One region of the Lysinibacillus sp. UBA6686 genome, then DNA from elsewhere that is predicted to be linked to it. Evidence: riboswitches for the same ligand, from Rfam matches in the RefSeq annotation. Region 1 holds a riboswitch; the other holds the start of a gene.
What was found. Region 1 has a riboswitch for thiamine pyrophosphate ahead of thiC (phosphomethylpyrimidine synthase ThiC). Riboswitches for the same ligand answer to the same signal wherever they lie in the genome.

Region 1 (4,263 bases):
TATTCCGCCTTATGACTGCAGAAGAACAACAACGCCTATTCGAAAATACAGCAAATGATATGGCACCTGTTGAAGAGTTCATCAAACGTCGCCACATTCTTCACTGCTATTTAGCTGATCCAGCATATGGTGAGGGTGTAGCAAAAGCAATGGGTCTTTCTTTAGAAGGTATGGATCTTTCTAATCCATACGTGAAACAACCATCTAACGTTTAATTCTTCCATCTATTATTGATATCCAAATCCAACTTTAACTCCATGTGAGCCACACTTCACATGGAGTTTTTTATTCAACGAAAAAGGTTTGTGCCTAAATAAACACAAACCTTCATTACATTATTATTGATAAATCTGACTGCCTGCTTTCTTAAATTCCTCTGCCTTTTCCTGCATCCCTTGATGAATTGCCTCTGTCGTATTTAAATCTTTTTCTTTTGCATAATTACGAATATCCTGCGAGATTCTCATACTACAGAACTTAGGCCCACACATTGAACAGAAGTGCGCAGTTTTTGCCCCCTCTGCTGGTAATGTTTCATCATGGTATTCAACTGCACGCTCTGGATCTAAAGACAGGTTGAATTGATCGCGCCAACGGAATTCAAAACGTGCCTTTGAAAGTGCATCATCTCGCTGCTGTGCTCCAGGATGTCCCTTCGCTAAATCAGCCGCGTGTGCAGCAATTTTATACGTAATCACCCCTACACGAACGTCCTCTCGATTTGGTAAGCCCAGATGCTCTTTTGGTGTCACGTAGCATAGCATTGCCGTACCAAACCAACCTATCATTGCCGCACCAATAGCAGATGTAATATGATCATAGCCAGGTGCAATATCTGTTGTCAGTGGTCCTAAAGTATAGAACGGAGCCTCCTTGCACACCTCTAATTGCTTGTCCATATTTTCTTTAATCAAATGCATTGGCACGTGGCCTGGCCCCTCCACCATCACCTGTACATCATGCTTCCAGGCAATCTGTGTTAATTCTCCTAACGTTTCAAGCTCTGCAAACTGTGCCTCGTCATTAGCATCTGCAATCGATCCAGGACGTAAGCCATCCCCTAACGAGAAGGCAACATCATATGTTTTCATGATTTCACAGATTTCTTCAAAATGTGTATATAAAAAGTTCTCTTGATGATGATATAAGCACCATTGCGCCATAATTGAACCTCCGCGTGACACAATGCCTGTCACACGATTTGCTGTTAGTGGCACATAACGCAACAGTACGCCTGCATGAATCGTAAAGTAATCGACGCCTTGCTCTGCCTGCTCGATTAACGTATCACGATACACCTCCCATGTTAAATCCTCAGCTACACCGTTTACCTTTTCAAGTGCTTGGTAAATTGGCACTGTTCCAACTGGCACCGCAGCATTACGGATAATCCATTCACGCGTCGTATGAATGTGCTTACCAGTCGATAAATCCATTATATTATCAGCACCCCAGCGTGTTGCCCAAGTCATTTTCTCCACCTCTTCTGCAATAGAAGATGATACTGCTGAATTCCCAATATTAGCATTAATTTTCACATGGAAGCTACGTCCTATAATCATTGGCTCAGCTTCAGGATGATTAATATTAGAAGGCATAATCGCTCGCCCCGCTGCAATTTCAGCGCGAACAAATTCTGGTTCCATATTTTCACGAATCGCTACAAACTCCATTTCCGGTGTTATAATTCCCTTTCGTGCATAATGAAGCTGTGTGATATTTCTCCCCTTTTTCGCACGTATAGGTTTCCTAGATAGCTCAGGAAAAACGTTTTCTTGAATACGTGGATCATCAGCATTGCGGAAGCCATTATCCTCTGGTTTAATAGTTCGCCCTACATACTCCTCAACATCCCCTCGCTCTCTAATCCATTTACTTCGCAACGCTGGTAAGCCCCTCGTAATATCTACCTTATAGGCAGGGTTAGTATATGGACCGCTCGTATCATATACACGAACTGGAGCATTTTTCTCTTCTCCAAAGCTTCCTGTCGTTGGACTTAATGCAATTTCACGCATCGGTACCAAAATATCTGGTCTCGAACCCTCTACATAAACCTTTTTACTCCCCTCAAAGCTCGACATAATCGTAATGTTCTTTTCGCTAACTGTTGTCATGACCTACTTCTCTCCCTTATAGAAAATTCATACAAGGACCGAATCTAGCTCACCCCAACAAAAATAAAAACCGAATCCAAAAAATTTTGGATCCGGCTATGATTGTAAAAGGTATAATTATCGCATTATAAAGAGCACGCAATAATTTCTTAACTTTCCCACGCTGGTATGAGCCAGATCAGGTCCAAAGGGTCAAGAAACCTCTATGCGTTTCCCTCTCAGCCTGACTCATCAGACTCCCCTAGTCAATGCTATTAAGTTTGATGCTAGTGTAACAGATATTGCTAAGAGATGGAAGCTTCATTACTATTTTTTCCTTCAGAGTTTATATTTTTGCTTCATAAACTCTAAACGCTTTACCTGCTCCGTTAATTCATGAATCGTACTACTTAGCTGGCTCAATGTTGATTCTTGTAACTTTGATGCATCCGCTACTTCCTTTGTTTCTAACATAACAGCTTTAGATGCCTCATTCGTTTGCTCTAATGCCGTTAAGACAACGTTCGTGTTTTTAGACATTGTGTTTGTAACCTCAAAAACATTTTGTACATCTACCTCCACTACTTTTACTGCTTCAAACAAATGATCTAACTCATCACTAATGGCCATTACCAAATGGGCTCCCTCTTTAACTTCAACAGTACTATGGTCCATTTCTTTTAAAACCATTTCTGTCACGATTTTAAATTCATATATATGCTGACGAATATCTTCTGCTGACAGCTTTGTCATCTCTGCCAGCTTTTTCACCTCTTCTGCGACAATTGCAAAGCCTTTGCCATGCTCACCTGCTCTTGCTGCCTCAATCGCCGCATTTAAAGCCAATAAATTTGTTTGATCCGCAATACTTTGAATAACACCTATCATTTTTTCAATTGTACTATATCTTTCACCAAGAACATTCACATTTTTTGCCGTATGCGTTACCAAATCTGCCACGCCATTCATGCGGGCTGTAATCATTGCCGCTTCAGATTGACTGTGCTTCATAAGATTGGCTGTATTGGAGGAGCTTTTCATAACAGAAGAAACAGAGTCTGAAATCTGCATAATTCCTGCCGTCATTTCTTCAATTGTTTTAAAGGAGTGTGTCGCTAAGTCTCTTTGTCGATCCACACTCTCCTCTATTCCCCCTGCACTTTCAATCAGCTTGTTGCTTGAGTGCTGCACATTATCCCCTACCTCCTGTAAACTATCAGTGGCCTTAGATATATCTGTGCCAATCCCCGAAAGATTAAATATTATTTGATACATGGATTGCATCATCTCTTTAAATTTGCTACTAAAATCTGAAATATCATCATTCGATTCAAAGCTTATTTCATCCAATATTTGTTGAGCTTCTGCCATATTCCCATCTGTAAAAGCTATTGTTGCTCGTTTCATGATAAATATTGGCTTCAATGATTTTCGCATATACAAATACAATGTAGTCATCATAACGACACTCAATAAAATGACTATGCCTAAAAGTATAGGCAAGTACTTCGTTACAGCAGATTTTTGAATGCCGTAAATAATGGAGCTCTCAATATCTAATCCAACATATGCAACAATTTCACCATTTTCTGCTCTGACAGGAGCATAAGCAGAAATAAAATCTCCCCATCCCTCTACAGAAACAAACTCACTAAAGCCATCCTCATTATTAGAAATTGTTTTTACAACACTTTCATACGGTATATCCTCTATAATATCTCCAATTTGATAGGTTTCCTTACTATTTAAATCTCCTGCATCCACCAGCACCATCGATTGTTTACCATCAGGTGTTCCCTTGAATACATAAATATACGTTACATAATTGGTTTTCAGTATTGTCGTAAGCTCCTTCTGTAAATCAAGATACAGTGAACGGTTCTCTGGATTTTTAACTAGCTGCCCATACCTCTCTGAATCAAGCTGGTTCACGACATTTCTTGCTAGAATCATACTATTCTCTTTTAACGTCAACTCCACTATATTTTTTGTACTTTTATAGACAATAAGACCTAGAGCAACACTAAAAACAATCATAATAGCTACTAATAAGATGATAAATTTTTTCCATAACTCCATACCTTTACGCAAAGCTATGAACACCCCTTTGAATATTATTATTTAGTACCTATTTACCCTATGTATATATTTAAAATTACAATAAATT
Region 2 (4,263 bases), on a different contig from region 1:
CCTCTCCCCCTCACAATGATTTTTTCTAGCAGTCGAATAGCGCTAAATAACACTAAACTTAAACATATAATAGCCAAAATGGCAACAAACACACGATCTGTACGAAATGATGACTGTGCCAATGTCATATAGACCCCAATTCCCTTTTTAGCACCTAGCCACTCCGCAATAACAGCCCCCATAATGCTGTAGGTAGCGGCAATTTTAATACCCGAAAAAATAGATGGATATGCAAATGGCCATTCTAGCTTCCAAAAGGTTTGTGCCTTTGTTGCCCCAATCATCTCAAAATAATGCTTCAACTCTGGTGAGGTTTGACGAAAGCCATCCATTGCTGCAATAACAATCGGAAAAAAGCATACTAGGCAAATAATGATAAGCTTGGGTAATAAACCAAAGCCAAACCAAATAATTAACAAGGGCGCTAGGACAAGTATTGGAACGTTTTGTGACATAATAAGAATGGGATAAAATAGCTCTCGAATAAATGAAAAACGATGTAGGAGCACAGCAACTGCTAGTCCACAACATATGCCAATTGTAAGTCCTAGTAAAGCTAATTGCACGGTTGCGAAGGCATGAGGCAAAAATGTTTCAAACGATCGTACCCCTTCTGCTAAAATAGCACTTGGTGCCGGCAATAACCAATGCGGGATATCTGCCAAACGCACGATTAGCTCCCATATGAATAAGAGGAAGGCGATAAAAATTATCGACCTTCCCTTTTGTATTGCCTGCTTCATCACTGGTATTTCTCCGTTAATGTATCCATAGTAATACCTGATGGCTGATATAAAATTTTCACTTGGGTAATAACATTGATAGCCCCAAGCTCTATCATTTTGTTATTCATTCGTTCTATAATTTGTAGTAACGTTGTCAGCTCCCCTTCCATCGTCGTTTCTAAAGGATGCACCTCATATTTCACGCCTGATGCATCAATAATAGCAATGGCCGCATCGACAAATGGAATCACATCTTCATATTTTTCTGTTTTCGGAATAATTTGTACACTGATTAATGAGTTTGCCATGTTACTTCGTCTCCTTTTTCGGTAAAAAGTCGTTTGTAAATGCTTGTTCTGCGTTAAATTCGCCCTCTAAAACGTTGTTACTAGTCATCCACTTCGCATAGTTTTCCCAGACAGCTAGCTTTTGCTCGCCCCATTGAGCAGCGTCATCCTGATATTTATCTGCCAGCCACTCCTGACTTTTATGCACAAGGTCTTTATCTAAATCAGGTACTGCCTCAAGTAAAACATCTGCTGCCTCACCTGGATTACTGATCGCGTATTCATAGCCCTTTGCCACGGCAGCGACAAATGCTTCAACGATCTTTGGATCATCCTTAATCATTTTTTCATTTGTAGCAAGAACGGGTGTATAATAATCCAGTTGGTCACTATAATCTGTTAAATACAGCATGTTCAGCTTTTCACCACGAAGCTCAGCTTCAATCCCAGTCCAAGCATAATAAATCCATGCAAAATCAATATCTTTTTTCATCATTGTAAAGAAATCTATATCGCCAGCATTAATAATATCTAATTTATTAATATCTGCATTTTCAGTTTGCATTAATGATTGTAGTACGGCCTGCTCTAGTGGAGCTCCCCAGCCGCCATATGTTTTACCTTCAAATTTCTTCGGTGATGTAATACCTTTGGAGGCGATTGAGGCAAAGCCAGAAGTATTATGCTGAATAATCGCCGCAATCGATACTAGAGGTACACCCTGTACACGAGCCTGTGTAATTCCCTCCTGATAGCTTACGCCAAATTGTGCCTTGCCAGATGCTACAAGCTGATCTGCTCCTGCGTCACCAGGTTGTAAGATATCAACATCTAAGCCCTGCTCTTCAAAATAACCTAATTTCTTAGCAACATATAGCCCTGTATGATTTGTATTTGGCATCCAATCAAGTACAACGGACACCTTCTTTAACGCATGCTCATCCTTTTTGGTATCCTCTTTTTCGCTACAGCCCGCTAATGTTAAAAGGGCAGCCATAAGAACCAATAACCATTTTTTCATGCTGAATCCTCCCAGTAAGTAGTGTGAAAGTGTTCATGAAGGAATGCTCTAACCAGAAGAAAGCGTATTTATGGATTATCTGCACCCAAGATATGTACATTTAACAAAAAAACGCCCAGGATTTCTCCCAGACGTTGTCAATCAATATCAAAAATTTACTTTTTTTTGAATAGATGTTCCCTACGCTGGTACGAGCCAAATCAGGTTCAAAGGGTCAGCGTCTAACGGACACAATCTCAGCTGGCAACTACCAGCCCCCCTACATTCTTTCCATATGAACTTTTCGTTGATTATTATACCCATATCTCACTGTAAATGACAAGGCTCTATTTAATATTAACGCTGTAAAAATATTTTAATTGCAGCATCTTTCGCTTCATGAATTCCATCCTCCGTGAGATACTTTTCATTTATCCCAAATACCTGTAGTGTTCCTTCCTTAGTATATCGTGGCTCAAAGAGGACTAATGAAATATCTTTAAAGTCGTAAAGCGGTGTTAATGAACCATCTTCTTTGACTTGATAGGATTTAAAGCGATATTTTTCCTCCTTCGGTATCCATTCGTAAAGAGCAAGATTATTTTGATAGGCTGTTAAAGTAAGGGCTTTTTTACCATCAAGTTTATGATAGGAGCCATCTACTAAATCAACATATCCTGTCTCTAAGCTTTCTCCAGTTCTAAAGGAAGCGTAGATTTTATGATCAGTAAGTGCCACGTCATGTATGCCATTAAAAGGGAAATCATATTGTTTTTCTTTTTCCGTTCCAACATCATAGAGCGTAAAGCGGACCGTTTCTACACCATCTTTTTTAAAGGCTTTTGGAAGGAGCAACTTATTGTCCTGATAAATTGGAGGACTTACTGCAACTCCATCAAAAGATTGTTTATTTAGTTCTACATATTGTTTTACCTCGTTTGTACGCAGATTTGTTAAGCTATAAATGGTATCACCTGTCCTTGTATCAGATATTTCTGTTAGTAGCGTATCATCTTCGAAATCCATATAATTATTTGTAGAAAAGCCTTTGATCTCTAATGTTTCTCTATTTTTTACAAACACAGAATTCCTATCATCAGCCATCCAAACAAGCCAATTTTCATTTACTAACATTTTTGAAATAGGGAATTCACTTGTTTCTTCCGCTTTTTCAATATGTGTATCAAGTGCATAGGAATAAATGGTATTGCCTTCGTAATAATAAAAGGAGTTCGTTGCATCATCAAAGATAGCTGTAGATAATGTATTAGCAGATCGACCAGGGATACTAATTTCTTCATAGGATTGCTCAGTTATTTGCGATATTGCCAATTGTTCTTTTATTTCATCTATAAAAGGATAACTTAATAAGGCCGTAAGAGCTAAAGCTGAAATTCCTACCGCTACGGGCTTCCACATATGTTTTTTTACAGGGGTTTGCTGTTGCTCTAATCTTACATGAGCAGCCTCTAAAATCTCATCTTTTTTTTGGGGAGTTAATGCTATTTGATCTGGTATTGTAGCCTTTAATCGATTACGAAAATTCATTTCCATTATAAAATCCCTCCTTTTCTAATTGGATGCCTACTCGTTTTCTCCCCCTTGCTAGCCTTGTTTTCACTGTATTAACTGAACATTGTAAGATGGATGCGATATCGGTGATAGATAGTTCATCATAGTAATAAAGCCAAAGGACCTCTCGATATTTCGTTTCTAATGTAGTAATGCTGTGAGCAATTACATCCATTTCCTCCTGCTTTAAAATTTGAGATTCCACTGAAATAGAGGCTTCCTGCTTTTTAAAAAGACTAGTTAACTCTGTTTTCCGATATGCCCAGCTTTTAAAGTAATTATGACACTCGTTGACGACCATACGGTATAAGTAAGTTTTGACACTAGAACGCCCTTCAAATTGCTCCATATGAATGTAATAGCGGATGAATACTTCCTGTACAATATCCTCTGCCCTTTCTTTATTTTTTACATATGTATAAGCTAGTCGAAGTAAGTAATGACCGTATAAATCCATAACCTCCCGTAAATGTATATCTCTTTGTTGTTTCTCCAAGCAATTCCCTCCCTTCTTCAATTTGTATAAGTTAGACAAAGCACAATGCTTGTTGGTTTCACCTTTTCATTAATTTTATATTAATGCATTATTTAGCCGGTGCTGAATAACAATTAAAGAAGGGCACTTTAAAACTAAAAAAAGTCGATTTGCATCACAGTTTTGTGGCAAATCGACTTTTAT

Region 2: linked by a shared signal. The riboswitch ahead of B2R82_RS12275 (ABC transporter substrate-binding protein) and the one ahead of thiC (phosphomethylpyrimidine synthase ThiC) in region 1 are both predicted to bind thiamine pyrophosphate.

The regions. Positions count from the first base shown of each region.
Region 1 is NZ_DKJS01000083.1:59,772-64,034, reverse strand. Features, by position in the region: gene B2R82_RS22645 (catalase) at 1-215, shown strand, start outside; gene thiC (phosphomethylpyrimidine synthase ThiC) at 339-2,117, opposite strand; TPP riboswitch at 2,256-2,370, opposite strand; gene B2R82_RS22635 (methyl-accepting chemotaxis protein) at 2,436-4,187, opposite strand.
Region 2 is NZ_DKJS01000046.1:31,776-36,038, forward strand. Features, by position in the region: gene B2R82_RS12265 (ABC transporter permease) at 1-743, opposite strand, end outside; gene B2R82_RS12270 (thiamine-binding protein) at 743-1,033, opposite strand; gene B2R82_RS12275 (ABC transporter substrate-binding protein) at 1,035-2,033, opposite strand; TPP riboswitch at 2,194-2,304, opposite strand; gene B2R82_RS12280 (hypothetical protein) at 2,370-3,566, opposite strand; gene B2R82_RS12285 (sigma-70 family RNA polymerase sigma factor) at 3,547-4,080, opposite strand.